DNA from 4 places in the Bradyrhizobium sp. CW1 genome. Region 4 is predicted to be linked to each of the others. Evidence: predicted binding sites of a transcription regulator. Region 4 holds the regulator's gene; each other region holds the start of a gene.

Region 1 (4,782 bases), 3.2 Mb from region 4:
CGGGCTCGCTCTCAAATCGCTGCCGATTGGAACCGCTTATGCGGTCTGGACCGGCATCGGTGCGGTCGGCACCGCGACGCTCGGCATCGTCCTGTTCGGCGAGCCGGCCACCGCGTTCCGCCTCGCCAGCATCGGGCTGATCGTCGCCGGCATTGTCGGACTGAAGCTGGTTACCTGACGAAGATCTTGACCGCCCACCAGCTCAGCGCGGCGACGATGGCCGAGGCCGGCATCGTGATCACCCAGGCATAGACGATCGAGCTGGCGACGTTCCAGCGCACCGCCGAGAGGCGGCGGGCCGCGCCGACGCCGACGATGGCGCCGGTGATGGTGTGGGTGGTCGAGACCGGAACACCGAGAAAGGTCGCCATGAACAGGGTCGCGGCACCGCCGGTCTCGGCGCAAAAGCCCTGCATCGGGGTCAGCCTGGTGATGCGCAGGCCCATGGTGCGGACGATGCGCCAGCCGCCCATCAGCGTCCCCATCGCCATCGCGGCCTGGCACGAGAGCACCACCCAGAAGGGTACGAAGAATTCGCCGCCGAGCTGGCCCTGCGAATAGAGCAGCACGGCGATGATGCCCATGGTCTTCTGAGCGTCGTTACCACCATGGCCGAGCGAATAGAGCGAGGCGGAGGCGAATTGCAGGATGCGGAAGGCGCGATCCACGGCAAAGGGCGTGGAGCGCACCGAGGCCCAGGAGACGATCGCGACCAGCACCATCGCGAGCAGGAAGCCGACCAGCGGAGACAGCACGATGGCGATCACCGTCTTGGACAACCCGCTCCAGACCGCCGCTGAAAGGCCGGCTTTGGCCACGCCGGCACCAAACAAGCCGCCGATCAATGCATGAGACGAGGACGATGGGATGCCGAGCGCCCATGTCACCAGGTTCCAGACGATGGCGCCGACCAGCGCGGCGAAGATCACCTGAGCATCCACGATCGCGGGATCGATGATGCCGGTGCCGATAGTCTGGGCAACGTGCAGCCCGAACACCATGAAGGCGACGAAGTTGAAGAACGCGGCCCAGAACACCGCGTATTGCGGCCGCAGCACGCGGGTCGAGACGATGGTCGCGATCGAATTGGCGGCGTCGTGCAGGCCGTTCAGGAAGTCGAACAGCAGCGCGACGGCGATCAATCCGACAAGGACGGGAAGACCCAACGCAACATCCACGGCGTGGCCCCTGCCCTAAACTTGCTCGATGACGATGCTGTTGATCTCGTTCGCGACGTCGTCGAAGCGGTCGGCGACTTTCTCGAGATGGTCGTAGATCTCTGCGCCGACGATGAAATCCATCGCGTTGCCGCCGCGATGCTTGAGGAACAGTTCCTTCAGCCCGATATCATGGAGATCGTCGACGCGGCCTTCCAGCTTGCCAAGCTCTTCCGTGATCGCGGTCAGCATGGCCACGTTCTGACCGATCTTCTGCATCAGCGGCAGCGCGCGGCCGACCAGATTGGCGCATTCGATCAGAAGCCCGCCGATCTCCCGCATCGGCGGCTCGAAGCTGCGGACCTCGAACAGCATCACGGCCTTTGCGGTCTGCTGCATCTGGTCGATGGCGTCGTCCATCGAGGTGATCAGGTTCTTGATGTCGCCGCGGTCGAACGGGGTGATGAAGGTGCGGCGCACCGCGGTCAGCACCTCACGGGTGATGTTGTCGGCATCGTTCTCGAACTGGTTGACGCGCTGGCAATAGACCGGCGTCTCCTCGCCCCCGTTGAGCATGCTCTGGAGCGCGATCGAGCCCTGGATCACGGTCTGGGCGTGGCGGTCGAACAGGTCGAAGAACCGTTCTTCCTTCGGCAGGAAAGCGCGAAACAATCGCATCATGGGAGAGAGACTACCGGTTGGATGATGGCCTGGCCCAAGCGGGCCGTCATGAAACTGTCATAGACCATTTTCGATCCACGCGCGTGCCACCTCACGCCCGTGGAGCCGGATCATCCACCGCTTTCGCGCGTCAACACATCTTCTATTATATCAACGACTTACAGCGACCGCCGGAAGTAATGCGCGATTTCGCCGATGACGCCACGGCGGAAGGTGAGCACGCAGATCACGAAGATCGAGCCCTGGATCACGGTCACCCATTGGCCGAACCCCGCCAGATATTGCTGCATGGCGATGATCACGAAGGCACCGACCACGGGACCGAAGACGGTTCCGAGTCCGCCGACCAGCGTCATCAGCACGACTTCGCCCGACATCGACCAGTGCACGTCGGTGAGCGAGGCATTCTGCGCCACGAAGACTTTCAGCGCACCGGCAAAGCCGGCCAGCGTGCCCGACAGGACGAAAGCCAGGAACTTGTACTGATCGGTGCGGTAACCCAGCGAGATCGCGCGCGGCTCGTTCTCGCGGATCGCCTTGAGGACTTCGCCGAACGGCGAGTTGATGATGCGGAAGATCAGCAGGAAGCCGGCGAGGAAACCGACCAGCACCACGTAGTAGAGCACGGTGGGCTTGGTCAGATCGAAGACGCCGAACATGCGTCCCTGCGGAATGCCCTGGATACCGTCTTCGCCATGGGTGAACGGCGCCTGGAGGTAGATGAAGTACAAGAGCTGCGACAGCGCCAGCGTGATCATCGAGAAATAGATGCCCTGGCGGCGGATCGAGATATAGCCCGTGATGAGCGAGAGCACGAAGGCACCGGCGACCCCGACGAGGATGCCGAGTTCCGGCGGCAGCGCCCATACTTTCAGCGCATGCGCGCTGCAATAGCCGGCCGTGCCCAGGAACATCGCATGGCCGAAGGACAGTAAACCGCCGTAGCCGATCAGCAGGTTGAAGGCGCAGGCGAGCAGCGCGAAGCACAGCGCCTGCATCACGAAGAACGGGTAGACCCCCGTGAATGGCACCGAAGCCAGCAGCAGCGCCATCACCACGAACACGATCATCTCGTCGCGGATCGCGCGCGGGGTTACCGGCAGCGTGTCGTCCGTCAAGGCTGTCATATCAGGCCGCCCTTCCCGTCAATCCCGTTGGCTTCACCAAGAGCACCAGCACCATCAGCACGAACACGACGGTGTTGGAGGCCTCGGGGTAGAAATATTTGGTCAGGCCTTCGATCACACCGAGCGCGAAGCCGGTGATGATGGAGCCCATGATCGATCCCATGCCGCCGATCACGACCACCGCGAACACCACGATGATGAGGTCGGCGCCCATCAACGGCCGCACCTGGTTGATCGGCGCCGACAGCACGCCGGCGAGTGCTGCAAGGCCGACACCGAGGCCGTAGGTCAGCGTGATCATGCGCGGCACGTTGACGCCGAAGGCGCGCACGAGCGTCGGGTTTTCGGTGGCGGCGCGCAAATAGGCGCCGAGCCGCGTCTTCTCGATCAGGAACCAGGTCGCGATGCAGACCACCAGCGAGAAGATGACGACCCAGCCGCGATAGACCGGCAGGAACATGAAGCCGAGATTCATGCCGCCCTTGAGCTGGTCCGGAATGGCGTAAGGCAGGCCGGAGGAGCCGAAGTAGTTCTGAAACACGCCCTGCACGATCAGCGCAATGCCGAAGGTCAGCAGCAGGCCGTAGAGATGATCCAGCCCGGTCAGCCATTGCAGCATGGTCCGTTCCAGGATCATGCCGAAGATGCCGACGATAACAGGCGCAAGCAGCAACGCCCACCAGTAGTTGATGCCGCCGAGGTTCAGCAGGAAGTAGGCGACGAACGCGCCCATCATGTAGAGCGCGCCATGGGCGAAATTGATGATGTTGAGCATGCCGAAGATCACGGCAAGCCCGAGACTGAGCAGCGCGTAGAACGAGCCGTTGATCAGTCCTACCAGTAGCTGAGCGTAAAGAGCCTGCATCGATCCCGCACCTGGTCCCTTCGGCGTTCCCTGAAAGTCGCCCGCAGGCCTGATGGCCTGCGGGCGGTTAGCTTACTTCTTCAAGAGCGCGCACTTGCTCTCGGACAGCGGCGTGAAGGCCTGGTCGCCCGGCACCGTGCCGACCAGCTTGTAGAAGTCCCACGGTCCCTTGGACTCGGAGGGCTTCTTCACCTCGAACAGATAGGCATTGTGGATGGTGCGGCCGTTGGGCTGGATCTCGCCCTTGCCGAACAGATCGTCTTCCGTCGGCATCGACTTCATCTTCTCGACGACCTTGACGCCGTCATGCGGGTTGCCGCCGAGCGCTTCCAGTGCCTTGAAATAGTGACGCACGCCCGCATAGACGCCGGCCTGCACCATGGTCGGCGGCGCGTTGTTCTTCATCTTCTCGGCGAAGCGCTTCGAGAACGCCCGGGTCTGGTCGTTCATGTCCCAGTAGAAGGTCTCGGTGAAGTTGAGGCCCTGTGCGGTCTCGAGCCCGATCGCCTTGACGTCGGTGAGGAACAGCAGCAGCGCCGCGAGCTTCTGGCCGCCCTTGACGATGCCGAACTCGGCCGCCTGCTTGATCGTGTTGGTGGTATCGCCGCCGGCATTGGCAAGGCCGATGATCTTGGCCTTGGAAGCCTGCGCCTGCAGCAGGAAGGACGAGAAGTCCGGCGTGTTCAGCGGGTGCTTGACGCCGCCGACCACCTTGCCGCCATTTGCGGTAACGACAGCGGTGGTGTCGCGCTCCAGCGCCGCGCCAAAGGCGTAGTCCGCGGTCAGGAAGAACCACGTGTCGCCGCCGGCCTTCACCAGCGCCTGGCCGGTGGTGTGGGCAAGCATGTAGGTGTCGTAGGTCCAGTGCACCGTGTTGGGCGAGCACTGCGCGTTGGTCAAATCCGAGGTCGCCGCGCCCGAGTTGATATAGACGCCGTTCTTTTCCTTGATG
Region 2 (4,782 bases), 390 kb from region 4:
CATGTGCAGATCGGCGACGATCTTGTAGGTCGGATAGATGCGCACCTCGACCGGCAGCATCAGCGTGATGAAGATGATCCAGAAGATCGGCATCCGGAAGGGAAAGCGGAAATAGACGATCGCGTAGGCCGAGATGATCGAGATCGCGATCTTGCCGACCGCGATCAGCAGCGCCATCACCAGCGAGTTCAGCATCATGTTGCCGACGGGCTCGCGGGTCGATCCGCTCGTGCCGACGAAAATGGTCTGGTAGTAGACCTCGAAGAAATGGCCGCCCGGCAGCAGCGACATTTGCCCGTTGGCGATCAGCGCGTTGTCCTGGGTCGAGGCGACGAACGCGATGTAGACGGGGAAGGCGACGACCGCGATCCCGATCCAGAGGATGATGTGGGCGATGTTGCGCCGGAAGCCCTCTTCCTCGACCATCAGTAGGTCACCTTGCGTTCGACGAACCGGAACTGGATTCCGGTGAGCACGATGACCATGACCATCAGGATCACCGACTGCGCCGCCGAGCTGCCGAGATTGCCGCCGAGCAGGCCGTCGGAATAGACCTTGTAGACCAGCGTGACCGTCGACGTTCCGGGGCCGCCGCGGGTCATCGTGTCGATGATGCCGAACGTGTCGAAGAAGGCGTAGACGATGTTGACCACCAGCAGGAAGAAGATGGTCGGCGACAGCAACGGGAAGGTCACGGTCCAGAACCGCCGCATCGGACGGGCGCCGTCGATCGCGGCGGCCTCGAACACGCTCTTTGGGATCGCTTGCAGGCCGGCGAGGAAGAACAGGAAATTATAGGAGATCTGCTTCCACGCGGCGGCGAGGATGATCAGCGCCGCGGCCTGGTCGCCGTCGAGCAGCGGATTCCAGTCGACGCCCATATTGCGCAGATAGCGCGAGAGCACGCCGAGCGAGGGATGCAGCATGAAGATCCAGAGCACGCCGACCACGGGCGGTGCCACCGCATAGGGCCAGATCAGGAGCGTGCGGTAGAGCATCGAGCCACGCAGCGGCTTGTCCGCCATCACGGCGAGCAGCAGCGCAAAGGACAGCGACGAGACGGCGATGGCGAACGAGAACAAGAAGGTCCGGACGATCGCCTCGAAATAGGCTGCGTCCTTGAACAGCTCGACGTAATTCTCGAACCAGACAAAGGTGGTCGACAGACCGAACGCATCCTGGAGCAGGAAGGACTGGATCACCGCCTGCAGGGCCGGCCAATAGAAGAAAATCAGGACGATCGCGAGCTGCGGCGCAACCAGCGCGTACGGTAACAGTCTTGACTGGAAGATGGCTTGCTTTTGCATGATGCCAGCAGAGCGGCAGGCCGGGTCGCGGCCTGCCGCTCATTGCCTCACTTGACGGCGGTCTTTTCGAACTGCCGCAGCATCGTGTTGCCGCGCTCGACGGCGGCATCGAGCGCCTGCTTGGCGGTCTTCTTGCCGGCCAGCGCTTGCTCAATCTCTTCCGACCAGACGTCACGCAGCTGCACCATGTTGCCGAGGCGCAGACCGCGCGAATTCTCGGTCGGCTCCTTGTTGGTCAGCTCGAGCAGCGGGGTCTCGAGATAGGGCTGATCCTTGTAGAAGCCTTCTTCCTTCGCCTTGGCGTAGGCCGCCTTGGTGATCGGCAGGTAGCCGGAGGCCTTGTGGATGTAGACCTGGCGATCGGTGTCGGAGAGGAAGGTCAGGAATTTCGCGACGCCCTTGTATTCCTCGGCCGACTTGCCGCCCATCACCCACAGCGAAGCGCCGCCGATGATCGAGTTCTGCGGTGCGCCCTTGACGTCGGGATAATACGGCATCGGCACGGCGGTGAAGTTGAACTTGGCCTGCGCCTTGACGTTGCCGAAGAAGGCCGACGAGGTCAGGTAGATCGGGCACTCGCCCGAAGTGAAGCGGCCTTCGCCGGTGTTGGTGCGGCCGGCGTAGTCATAGGTCTTGGTCTTCTGCAGCTCGACCAGGGTTTCGAGATGCTTGACCTGAAGCGGTCCGTTGAACTCGAGCACGGTGTCGAAGCCGTCGAGGCCGTTGGCCTTGCTGGCGAGCGGCACGTTGTGCCACGCCGAGAGCTGCTCGAGATTGACCCAGGTGATCCAGGAGCCCGAGAAGCCGCAGGTGTCATGACCGGCAGCCTTCAGCTTCTTGGCGGCCTCGAACGTTTCGGGCCAGGTCTTCGGGATCTCTACGTTCGCCTTCTTCAGCTCGTCGAGGTTCACCCACATCACGGTCGAGGACGAGTTGAAAGGGAAGGACAGCATCTCGCCCTTCGACGTCGAATAATAACCGGTGATGGCGGGCAGGTAGATCTTGGGGTCGAACTTCTCGCCGGCGTCGGCCATCAGCTTGTAGACGGGCTTCACGGCGCCGGTCGCGGCCATCATGGTCGCGGTGCCGACTTCGAACACCTGCATGATGTGCGGGGCGTTGCCGGCGCGGAACGCCGCGATGCCGGCGTTCATCGTATCGGGATAGTTGCCCTTGTAGGTCGGGATCACCTTGTAGTCGCTCTGCGACGCGTTGAAGTCGGTGGCGAGCTTGACGATGACGTCGTTGTTGGCGCCGGTCATCGCGTGCCACCACTGGATTTCGGTCACGGCCAAGGCCGGCGAGGCCGATAGTCCAACCGTGAGTGCAATAGCGGCAGCCGCTCCAAAATGTCGAAGAGCCATCAAGTAAACCTCCCTTGGGCCGTCAAAAATGATCGCTTGCGCTAGCAGCGCCATATGACGTTCACATGACTGTGTAAGCGGCCGAAACGAAAGCGGCAAGCGCTGGAAAAGGGAAGCCGTCAAATAGGCGAATGCCGCGCGCGCAGCGTCCTCCGTTCGCGGTGCACAGAGCGCCCGCACCGCACTGCGGCATTGCCGTGGGATGTGGAAGGCGAGGGCGCTAGCGCTTGCGCTCGGGGCCGCAGACAGTGCCCTGCTCGACCATCGCGTCGATCTCGGACCTGGAGTAGCCGAATTCGCCCAGGACCTCGGCGGCGTGCTCGCTGAATTTCGGCGGCAGGCGCCGCAGGCTCGGCTTGCTGCGGTCGAGCCGGATCGGCGACGCCACGCCCTTGTACCAATCCTTCTCGATAATATCGCCGCGCGCGATCGTGTGCGGGTTGGTCAATGCCTGGTCGATCTTCTGCACGGGGCCGGCGGGCAGGCCCGCGGCGAGCAGGCGATTGCACAGCGGCTCGGCCTCGTGCTGGCTGAACACGGCGGCAAGCTCGGCCCGCAGCGCCTCGCGATTGCCGATGCGATCCTTGTTGCGCGCAAAGCGCGGATCGGTGCCGAGCTCGGGCTTGCCGATCTCCTTGGCGAGCTTGCGGAAGGTGCCGTCATTGCCGACGCCGATGAAGATGTCGTCGGTCTTGGTCGGGAAGATCGCATAGGGCACGAGGTTGGGATGCTCGTTGCCGGTGAGCGACGGCGGCTTGCCATGCATGAAATAATTCGCGGTGTGCGGATGCATGATGGCGAGACCGGTCTCGTACAGCGTGGTCTCCAGGAACTGGCCCTGGCCCGAGCGCTGCCGCTCCGACAGCGCCATCAAGATGCCGATCGCCGCATAGAGGCCGGTGCCGATGTCGACCAGCGGCACGCCGATCCGCATCGGTCCGCTCTCGGGCGAGCCGGTCGCCGCGATCATGCCGGTCATGGCCTGGATGATGGCGTCATAGCCGGGATTGCCGCCGCGCGGGCCGTCGGCGCCGAAGCCGCAGATCCGGCAATGCACGAGGCGCGGAAATTTCTCGCGTAACACCTCGTTGCCGATGCCCCATTTCTCCAGCGTGCCCGGCTTGAAGTTCTCGATCAGGACGTCGGCGCTCTCCAGCATCTTGAGCAGCACGGTCCGGCCGCCCTCGGAGGCGAGGTCGAGGCCGATCGAGCGCTTGTTGCGGTTGATGCCGATGAAATAGGCCGCGTCTTCCTCGTGGAAGGGAGGGCCCCAGTCGCGTACCTCGTCGCCTGCGGGCGGCTCGACCTTGATCACGTCGGCGCCATGGTCGGCGAGGATCTGGGTGCAATAGGGGCCGCCGAGCACGCGCGTCAGATCGATGACGCGCAGGCCGCTCATTGCACCCATGGCAGCTCCAGAACTGGCGGCTTCAGTCATGCCTTCGCGTCCCCTGTGTCGGTATTGATCACAGGCCTAACGAGGTTCGTCCGAGCCGGCAATGGCTTCGCGCGTAGGGCGTCATGCAGGCCGCTCGCCGCAATCCCGCGGGATGGCAAATCAAGGGAGGCGGCCGGCCCGAGGGGTATCTCGGGCCAGCCGCTTCAGCTAACCGATCAGACGACCGTCAGACGGACGTCGACATTGCCGCGCGTCGCGTTGGAATACGGGCACACCTGGTGCGCCTTCTCGACCAGCGCCTCGGCTTCCGCGCGGGCGAGGCCCGGCAGCGAGACGGCAAGGTCGATGTCGAGACCGAAGCCGCCGGCCGCGCGCGGGCCGATGCCGACGGTCGAGGTCACGGAGGCGTCGGCCGGAACCTTGGGGCCGCCCTGCGAGGACACGAACTTCATCGCGCCGATGAAGCAGGCGGCATAGCCCGCAGCAAACAGCTGCTCGGGATTGTTGCCGGCGCCGCCTCCGCCGCCGAGCTCCTTCGGCGTGGTGAGCTTGACGTCGAGCGCGCCGTCGAGGGTCGCGGCATGGCCGTCGCGGCCGCCGGTGGCCTTTGCGCTGGTCTTGTAGAGGACGTTCACTGACATTTTTGTCTCCCTGTGTTTTCGGGGTGGGGGCGCCATCTTTATCGCAGGCAATTAGATTGCGCGCAATTGAA
Region 3 (4,782 bases), 3.4 Mb from region 4:
ATCGGCTGCGTCGCGCGGCTCTCGCGCCAGACGAACAGCACCGCCAGGAAAGCGGCTGAAGCGAACGCCGCGAGCACAGCCGGATGCTGCCAGCCAAGCGCGCCCCCCTCGATGATCGCGCCGGCGAGCGCCCCCAGCGCACCAATTGCCGCGAGCTGGCCGGGCAGATCGATCTCGCGTGAGGGCGCGCGCGTGGTCTCGGTCGCATAGCGCCAACTCAGCCAAAGGCCGATGAGGCCGATCGGAAGGTTGACGAGAAAGATCGCGCGCCAGCCGACCAGCGTGATCAGCGCGCCGCCGACGAAGGGGCCCGCGGTGAGCGCGAGGCTCGCACCGGCGGCCCAGATCGCGACGGCGCGGCCGCGCTCGCGGTCGTCCGGATAGGCATGATTGAGCAGGGCAAGAGAATTCGGCACCAGGATCGCCGCCGCCAGACCCTGGACCAGGCGCGCCCCAATCAGCACGGTCGCATTGGGCGACAACGCACAGGCGAGCGATGCGGCGGTGAAGATTGCGAAACCCGCCATGAAGACGCGCTTGGCGCCGATGCGGTCGCCGAGCGCGCCGGCCGTCAGGATGAAGGCGGCAAACGCAATGGTGTAGGCACTGACAACCCATTGCAGCTCGGCGACGCCGCCGCCGAGCGTCCTGCCCATCGCGTCGAGCGCGGTGTTGACGATGGTGACGTCAAGCTGCACCACGCCATAACCAAGGCTCATCGCGGCAAGGGTGAGGGACGTCGCAAGGCGGGAGCCGGAATGCGGCGCGCCGGCTTCGAAGGCTTCGTATCTGGCGGTGCTTACTCGCATGCTGCCATCTCGGTTGCAGCCCCATGCGAACGATACGCTTCCTGCCCCTCGTCATGTTACGACAAGGGTCGAATGATGGATGCGGGACGGATGCGTCATGTTCGAGCGTCGCGCGGATGACCGCGCGACGCTCGATCCTGGCTACGCCTGGCCCTCAGCTCGCAGCGCGCAGATTCACCTTGCTCTCGGCGATCGTGGTCAGCTTCTTGTCGGTCGCCTTCTCTTCTTCCAACGTCTTGGCGAGCACGCTGGCGCAGTCGTTGCGGCCGAGTTGCTTGGCCCAGGCGATCAGGCTGCCGTAGCGGACGATCTCGTAATGCTCCGCCGCCTGTGCCGCGTTGATCAGCGCGGCGTCGAGCACCGCCTTGTCGGCGACTTCGCCGGCGGTCTCGTCGGCTTCCTCGATGATGCCGTCGATCGCGGGGCAATCGACCGCCTTCACCTGCGCACCGTGCATCTTGAACACTTCCTCGAGGCGCTTGACGTGCTCCCTGGTTTCTTCGAGGTGCGTCAAAAAGCCCTGCTTCAGCTGCGGATCGGTCGCCTTATCCGCCATTTTAGGCAGAGCCTTGGTGAGCTGCTGCTCGGCGTAATAGATGTCCTGGAGCTGATGCACGAACAGGTCGTTCATGGTCTTGATGTCTTTTGTGAACAATCCCATCGGTCCGATCCTCTCGGGTTGTGGGAACACGGAGGCACCGGCTCGCAGGAGAAGCCGGTTATTCCGCCATGTTCGATTGCTGATGGGGCACTAACCAGCGCACGGCATCGTCGTTCCAAAAAAGCCCGCATCCCTTGCGCTGGAACAATGCCGGCCATGCAGGGTCTGAGACTATGTCACGGACGGACGCGACCGGTGCCACGACTCATATGCTTAACGCGCGTCCGATGTGAACCGCGTATGACAAAGTAGCTGGTCCAAGGCAGAACCAATCCTTGTCAAGGGCTGCACAAGTCACTGTTTTTGCCTTAAATGAGCTACATCATGCCTAGCGATCCAAGCCCACATCGGGCACTGATCGCATCCGACCGGCCAATGTCTGGCCTGGTCGGTCTTGCCCCCCGCCGGGAGGATGAATGCACGGACTGCTGACCGCGCTGAAGCGCGGCTTCAAGAGATGGATCGGCTGGCGGCGACTCGGCGTTGCGGCGAGCGTCTTCATCATCGCGTTCGCGATCACCACGCTGGTGCGGACGCTCAAGGGCATCGACACCGGGGTCATCCTGACCGCGTTGACCGAGATCCCCCGCGGCAATATCGGGCTGGCGGCGATCTGCGTATGCTTCGCGTTCTGTACGCTGACCTTCTACGACTTTTTTGCACTGCGAACGATCGGCAAGAGGCACGTGCCTTATCGCATCGCAGCGCTCTCCAGCTTCACGTCCTATTCGATCGGCCACAATATCGGCGCCACCGTCTTCACCGGCGGCGCGATCCGCTTCCGGATCTATTCGGATTACGGGCTGAATGCGATCGACGTCGCAAAAATCTGCTTCCTGTCGGGCCTGACCTTCTGGCTCGGTAACATCTTCGTGCTCTCGATCGGCATGGCCATCCATCCGGATGCCGCCTCCTACATGGATCAGCTGCCGTCGTCGATCAACCGGCTGATTGCGATCGGCGGCCTCGCCTCGATCGGCGCCTATCTGGTCTGGCTGTGCATGGGCGAGAAGCGCCGCGAGCTCGGCCAGAAAGGCTGGAAGGTGGTGCTGCCGTCAGCGCCGCTGACGTTGGTGCAGATCCTGATCGGCGTCGTCGATCTCGGATTCTGCGCGCTGGCGATGTACCTTCTGGTGCCGGCCACTCCGCAGATCGATTTCCTGTCGCTCTCCGTGGTGTTCATTTTGGCGACATTGCTCGGCTTCGCCAGCCATGCTCCCGGCTCGCTCGGCGTGTTCGACGCCGCCATGCTGGTGGCGCTGCCCGAATTCGGCCGCGAGCAGCTTCTGGCCACGCTCCTCGTCTTCCGCATCCTCTATTTCGTGATCCCGTTCGGTCTTGCCATCTCCATCATGGGCGCACGCGAGCTCTGGATGAATGTGGTGGAGCCCTGGCAGGAGCGCCGACGGCTGGCGGAGGCCTGCGCGCAGGCCAACCTGCCCAAGCAGGTGGCAGCGATGGAGCGCGAGCGTTCGCTGCGGCAGGCCAGCAAACGCTGAGCGTGATCCGGAAAAGTGCGAAGTGGTTTTCCGAAAAGATCATGCTCCCACGATAGTCCGCTAGACGCCGGCCGGCAAAACCGTCAGACCAATGTTGCAGGCGGAGACTAGCTCTCTTATTTCCGCCTCAACTTTGCCGTTGAAGACGCGGGCCATGATCCCTTTATTCCATCGCCGTTTCCTCGCCGGTGCCCTGCTGCTCGCCGGGCTCCTCACCGCCTTGCCGCCGGAGCGGGCGGCCGCGCAGGACGCGGGCGCCATGCAGATCAGCTGGGAGGTACGCAACCGCTTCCGGCTGTTCCGCGAAGAGCGCGACTTCCTGCTCCATGTCGAGAACGCGCGTAACCGCAGCATCCTCGCCGCCGAGCAATCGCTGGAGCTCCAGAGCGAGGGCCGCGGCTGGGCCCGCAACATGGTCAACCGGCTCTGCATCGACCTCCAAGGCCGGGTCAACCAGCCCTGCACCCGCGACAACACGAAGGAAAACTACCTCACCCCCATCGACCATCCCGTCACCGTGCGCCTCGCCGGCGCGGTGCCGGTCGGCGCCACCTGCGCCTGGTCGTTCGACGACGGCGACGGGCCGCAACAATCCACCTTCGACTGCGCCGAGCCGATCAATCTGCGGGTCCGCTACGGCAAACAGACGGTCGCGAGCGTCGATGTGTCCTCCGGCTCCGATCCGACCCAGCGGGTCCAGACCGAGATCCAGGTCCGGGACATCTTTGTCGCTGGCCTCGGAGACAGCATCGCCTCGGGCGAAGGCAATCCGGACCGGCCGCTGGCGCTGTCGGACGAAGGTTTTTGCTTCCGGTCCTATCTCGGCACCGCCGGCGCGCAGTATTACCGGCCGAGCCGCGCCGGCTTCAAGGGCGGCCGCGCCTGCGAAGCGCCGGATACGCTTGCCAACTGGCAGCGCTACAGCGCCCTCTGGTTCAACTCGCCTTGCCACCGATCGCTCTACAGCTACCAGGCCCGCACCGCGCTGGCGCTTGCGGTACGCTACACCCACGTCGCGGTGACCTTTCTGCCGCTCGCCTGCACCGGCGCCAGCATCAGCGACGGGCTGCTCGGCTCGCAACGCGCCCGCGAATGCCCGCCCGGCAAGACCGGCGTTTGCAACATCAGCGTGAACGCGCAGGTCGCCGAGCTGCGCGAGGCGCTGACCGCCGCCAGGAAACGCCAGCCCGAGCGCACGCTCGACCTCGTGCTGCTCTCGGTCGGCGCGAACGACGTCTATTTCTCCGGCCTCGTCGCCGACGTGATCGTCGAGACCGCAACCGAGCGCGCGATATTCCGCCGCTCCGGCGTCATGGCGAGCGTCGATGATTCCCGCGATGCGCTGGCGCGCGAACTGCCGCAGAATTTCGTCAAGCTGCGCGAGGCGCTGAAGCCGCTGGTCGGCGGCGACCTCTCGCATGTGGTCTACGTCTCCTATGCCAACCCGGCGCTCGCCGATGGCGGCGTGCCCTGCCGCGGCGGCCGCGCCGGCTTCGACATTCATCCGTCCTTCAACGCCGATCCGCAGCGCCTCGCCCGCGTCTCGACCTTCGTCGACACTGAATTCCTGCCGCAACTCAAGGGGCTCGCCACCTGCACCCGTGGCGCGCTGTGCCGCGATCCCGAGGCCGACCGCATGACCTTCGTGGATTCGCATCAGGCGGCGTTCGCCGATCACGGCTTCTGCGCGCATTCGGGCAACGATCCCGAATTCGACCGCACCTGCTTTGCCGAGAACGGCCAGAGCTTCAATCCTGACATCGTGAGCGCGGCGAGCCAGCCGATGCTGTGCGGCCGCGGCGCCTCCGAATTC
Region 4 (4,782 bases):
AAGTCCGAGATGGACGGCCGCGTCGAGAAGGCGCTGCGCGGCGGCGCGCTGTGGAACGAGGTCAAGGACAAGCTCAACGCCTCCGGCCTGTCGCTCTCCGGCGGCCAGCAGCAGCGCCTCTGCATCGCCCGCACCGTCGCGGTGCGGCCCGAGGTGATCCTGTTCGACGAACCCTGTTCGGCGCTCGACCCGATCTCGACCGCCAAGGTCGAGGAGCTGATCCAGGAGCTGTCCGAGGATTACACGATCGCTATCGTCACCCACAACATGCAACAGGCGGCGCGCGTCTCCGACAAGACCGCCTTCATGTATCTCGGCGAGCTGATAGAGTTCGACGACACCAGCAAGATCTTCACGTCGCCGTCAGATCGGCGCACGCAGGATTACATCACCGGCCGGTTCGGCTAGGAGACGCGACATGGGTTCTGAACATACCGCAAAGGCTTTCGACACCGACCTCCAGGAACTCACTCGCCTGGTCGCCGAGATGGGCGGCATCGCCGAGCGCATGATCGTCGAGTCCGTCGACGCGCTGATCCGCCGCGACGTCCCGCTCGGCCAGCGCGTCGTCGCCATCGACACCGAGCTCGACGCGCTGCAGAAGCGCATCGAGGAGCGTGCGGTGCTCACCATCGCCCGCCGCCAGCCGATGGCGGTCGATCTGCGCGAGATCGTCGGCGCCATGCGCGTCGCGACCGATCTCGAGCGCATCGGCGACCTCGCCAAGAACATGGGCAAGCGCGTCGCGGCGCTGGAGACGGACTTCCATCCGCTCAAGCTGTTCCGCGGCCTCGAGCACATGACCGACCTCGTGCAGCAGCAGGTCAAGTCGGTGCTGGACGCCTATGCCGCGCATGATTTGCCGGCGGCGATGGCGGTGTGGAAGGGCGACGAGGAAGTCGACGCCATCTGCACCTCGCTGTTCCGCGAACTCCTCACCTACATGATGGAGGATCCGCGCAATATCTCGTTCTGCATCCATCTGATGTTCTGCGCCAAGAACATCGAGCGGATCGGCGACCACGCCACCAATATCGCCGAGACCGTGTTCTACATGATCGAGGGCCAGGCGATCACCGACAAGCGGCCGAAGGGCGACATGACGACCTTTGCCAACACGGTACCGAACACCTGAAGACTTAAGGAGCGACGACCCGATGGGCGCACGCATTATGGTGGTTGAGGACGAGGAAGCCCTGACCGAGCTTCTCCGCTACAACCTCGAAGGCGACGGCTATGACGTCGAGACGGTGATGCGCGGCGACGACGCCGACACCCGCCTCAAGGAGCACATCCCCGATCTGATCGTGCTCGACTGGATGCTGCCGGGCCTGTCAGGCATCGAATTGTGCCGGCGGCTTCGCACCCGTCCCGAGACCAAGCAGCTCCCGATCATCATGCTCACCGCGCGCGGCGAGGAGAGCGAGCGGGTGCGGGGTCTTGCGACCGGCGCCGACGATTACATCGTCAAGCCGTTCTCGGTGCCGGAGCTGCTGGCGCGCGTGAAAGGCCTGCTGCGGCGCGCGAGCCCGGAGCGCCTCGCCACCGTCCTTGCTTTTGGCGACATCGAGCTCGACCGTGACAAGCGCCGCGTGGCGCGCTCGGGCCGGCCGATCGATCTCGGTCCGACCGAATATCGCCTGCTGGAGTTCTTCCTGGAGCATCCGGGACGGGTGTTCTCGCGCGAGCAGCTGCTCGACAGCGTCTGGGGCCGCGACATCTATATCGACGAGCGCACCGTCGACGTGCATATCGGCCGCCTGCGCAAGCTGCTCAATCTCGGCCGCGAGCAGGACCCGATCCGCACCGTCCGCGGCGCCGGCTACGCGCTGGATGATCGCTTCGCGAAGGCGGAGCAGGTGTAGGGTTGCAGGCTTGTTTGTTGGCGAGCTGTCCCTGCATTCTCAGCCGTCGTCCCGGACAAGCGAGCGAAGCGAGCGCTGATCCGGGACCCATAACCACCGAACGTGGTTTGGCGAAGACTCGGAGTGACCCCTTCCGCACGATTATTGCGTGCTCGGAGTATGGGTCCCGGCCCCCCGTGCGCAATTGCGCACTAGGCCGGGACGACACTGAAATTGTTGAACTGTCTTCGCGTGACGACTAACGGGGACCCGGCTTTACCGGTGCGCGGCGCCGATCCGACGCGGGCTGGTACGCAACGCGCGAGTGCTGGGCGCAATAGGGCAGTCCGGACAGCGCCCTTCCACCGCAGAAGAAGAAGTCCGGGCTCGAGGGATCGCCGACCGGCCAGTGGCAGGTCGCCTCGTTCAATTCCAGCAGCGACAGCCGCTGGCTCATCGGCACCACGTTGTCGTAGGTGACCGGATCCGGCTCAGCCTCGACCTCGAAGGCCTGCGCCAGCGCGGTGTTGCCGCGCGAGATCGGGCGGCTCACCCGCATCATGTGCTGCGCGGGGCGCGCCTTGCGCGGCCGCGGCGCTGCCGATGATGGGCTCTTGGCGCGGCCCGAAAGGCCGAGCCTGTGCACTTTGCCGATCACGGCATTGCGGGTCACATTGCCGAGCTCCGCCGCGATCTGGCTGGCCGAAAGTCCGGCCTCCCAGAGCTTTTTCAGCTGCTCGACGCGATCATCGGACCAGGTCAAAACCGTCATTGCACCCTTTCCCTCGCTGCGCGCCAGCCATCCTGGGGCCTCGCAGCGAATGCCTAAGCCTTCAAAAACCCGTGCCGCCAGAATCCCTTAAGGCTCGCCGGGCGCGTCTTGAACGCCCGAACGTTTACGCCGGTACATAAGGACTTAAAGATCAGAACCACTGCACGAGATGTCGTATCTGACAATCCAAACGCTACAATATGGCGTGACTCCCGCGCAAGAGTCCGCCGACTCGCTTCCACATGTTCCGTGGCCAAATCCCTCTAAATCGGCACCGCAAGACTACGGATTCAGCGTTTCGCGAGGCTTTCCGGGCGGCATTGACACCCGTTTCACCAGGCCTAAGATAGTCGCACGTGCCGCCCTCAAGAGGCGGCACGTTTCGTTTTCCGGGCCGGTCGATGGTGCGTTGCGCAATGCACGCTCACTCCGTCCGCAACATTCAAGTGACCATCATGACTAACAGCGCAGCGCCGCATTTGCTCCCCGTTTTCGCCAGGTCCGACCTTGGTTTCGAGCGTGGCGAAGGCTGCTGGCTGATCGCGACCAATGGCGAGCGCTATCTCGATTTCACCTCCGGGGTGGCGGTGAATGCGCTCGGCCATGCCCATCCGGCGCTGGTCGCGGCGTTGCAGGAGCAGGCCACCAAGCTCTGGCACATGTCGAATCTGTTCCAGAGCCCGGACGGCGAAAAGCTCGCCGCGCGCCTGTGCAATGAAAGTTTCGCGGATTTCGTGTTCTTCTGCAATTCCGGCGCCGAAGCGCTGGAATGCGTGATCAAGGTCGTGCGCCGTTATCACGCCGCAAAGGGTCATCCCGACCGCTATCGCATGATCACCTTCGAAGGCGCCTTCCATGGCCGCACGCTGGCGACGCTGGCCGCAACGGGATCGGCAAAATATCTCGAAGGTTTCGGCCCTCCGATGGAGGGCTTCGACCAGGTTGCGCATGGCGATCTCGATGCCGTGAAAAAGGCAATCGGTCCGCAGACCGCCGGCATCCTGATCGAGCCGATCCAGGGCGAGGGCGGTGTGCGTTCGGCAACGCCCGCCTTCCTGAGGGCGTTGCGCCAGCTCTGCGACGAGAAGGGTCTGTTGCTCGCCTTCGACGAGGTGCAGACCGGCATGGGCCGCACCGGCGATCTGTTCGCGTACCGCCGCCTTGGCGTCGAACCCGACGTGATGTCGCTGGCCAAGGCGCTCGGCGGCGGCTTCCCGATCGGCGCCTGCCTTGCGACCGCCGAAGCGGCGTCCGGCATGACGCCGGGCTCGCACGGCTCGACCTTCGGGGGCAATCCGCTCGCGATCGCGGCTGCGAACGCCGTGCTCGACGTCATGCTCAAGCCCGGCTTCTTCGACCACGTGCAGAGGATGTCGCTGCTGCTCAAGCAGAAGCTCGCCTCCGTGATCGACCGTCACGGCGATGTCGTCAGCGAAGTGCGCGGCGAGGGCCTCCTGATCGGCATCAAGGCCGTGGTGCCCTCCGGCGATCTCGTTGCAGCCTTGCGCGACCAAAAGCTGCTCACCGTCGGTGCCGGCGACAATGTCGTGCGTTTCCTGCCGCCTTTGATCGTCACCGAAGCCGAGATCGAGGACAGCGTCGGGCGGCTCGAGCGCGCCTGCACCGCGTTGTCCGGCAACAAGCGGGCGGCAAGCTGATGAGCAAGTCGCCCGATAAAACACCGAAGCACTTCCTCGATATCAACGAGCTGCCGCTGTCGGAGCTCAAGCGCATGCTCGCTGCGTCCTCCGCGATGAAGGCGAAGCAGAAGGCGCATCAGCCGGTCAGGCCGCTCGAAGGCAAGACCCTGGCGATGATCTTCGAGCGCCCCTCGACGCGGACGCGGGTGTCTTTCGACGTCGCCATGCGCCAGCTCGGCGGCGAGCCCATCATGCTCACCGGCGCCGAAATGCAGCTCGGCCGCGGCGAGACCATCGCCGACACCGCGCGCGTGCTGTCGCGCTATGTCGACGCCATCATGATCCGCATCCTCAATCACGATGCCCTGCTGGAGCTTGCAGCGAACGCCACCGTGCCCGTCATCAACGGCCTGACGCGCCGCTCGCATCCCTGCCAGGTGATGGCGGACCTCATGACCTACGAGGAACATCGCGGCCCGATCGAGGGCAAGACCGTGGCCTGGACCGGCGACGACAACAACGTGCT

Evidence for each region. The regulator PhoB, encoded in region 4, activates phosphate uptake and scavenging genes when phosphate is short. The targets are predictions, from matches to a motif close to TGTCATNNANCTGTCAT.
Region 1: IVB54_RS22520 (DUF47 domain-containing protein) is a predicted target of PhoB. The motif match lies at 1,883-1,899, and genes of this name have one in related genera.
Region 2: ugpB (sn-glycerol-3-phosphate ABC transporter substrate-binding protein UgpB) is a predicted target of PhoB. The motif match lies at 2,726-2,742, and genes of this name have one in related genera.
Region 3: IVB54_RS13930 (YbhN family protein) is a predicted target of PhoB. The motif match lies at 1,700-1,716, and genes of this name have one in related genera.

Annotation. Positions count from the first base shown of each region.
Region 1 is NZ_CP064684.1:4,568,363-4,573,144, forward strand. It holds gene sugE (quaternary ammonium compound efflux SMR transporter SugE) at 1-178, shown strand, start outside; gene IVB54_RS22515 (inorganic phosphate transporter) at 171-1,178, opposite strand; gene IVB54_RS22520 (DUF47 domain-containing protein) at 1,194-1,838, opposite strand; gene IVB54_RS22525 (branched-chain amino acid ABC transporter permease) at 1,997-2,965, opposite strand; gene IVB54_RS22530 (branched-chain amino acid ABC transporter permease) at 2,967-3,830, opposite strand; gene IVB54_RS22535 (ABC transporter substrate-binding protein) at 3,903-4,782, opposite strand, start outside.
Region 2 is NZ_CP064684.1:8,179,873-8,184,654, reverse strand. It holds gene ugpE (sn-glycerol-3-phosphate ABC transporter permease UgpE) at 1-426, opposite strand, end outside; gene ugpA (sn-glycerol-3-phosphate ABC transporter permease UgpA) at 426-1,307, opposite strand; gene ugpB (sn-glycerol-3-phosphate ABC transporter substrate-binding protein UgpB) at 1,355-2,671, opposite strand; gene IVB54_RS39000 (CaiB/BaiF CoA-transferase family protein) at 2,892-4,109, opposite strand; gene IVB54_RS38995 (organic hydroperoxide resistance protein) at 4,286-4,711, opposite strand.
Region 3 is NZ_CP064684.1:2,883,950-2,888,731, reverse strand. It holds gene IVB54_RS13940 (MFS transporter) at 1-809, opposite strand, end outside; gene IVB54_RS13935 (ferritin-like domain-containing protein) at 964-1,470, opposite strand; gene IVB54_RS13930 (YbhN family protein) at 1,887-2,969, shown strand; gene IVB54_RS13925 (hypothetical protein) at 3,124-4,782, shown strand, end outside.
Region 4 is NZ_CP064684.1:7,793,955-7,798,736, reverse strand. It holds gene pstB (phosphate ABC transporter ATP-binding protein PstB) at 1-408, shown strand, start outside; gene phoU (phosphate signaling complex protein PhoU) at 419-1,135, shown strand; gene phoB (phosphate regulon transcriptional regulator PhoB) at 1,158-1,865, shown strand; gene IVB54_RS37310 (GcrA family cell cycle regulator) at 2,104-2,616, opposite strand; gene IVB54_RS37305 (aspartate aminotransferase family protein) at 3,072-4,274, shown strand; gene argF (ornithine carbamoyltransferase) at 4,274-4,782, shown strand, end outside.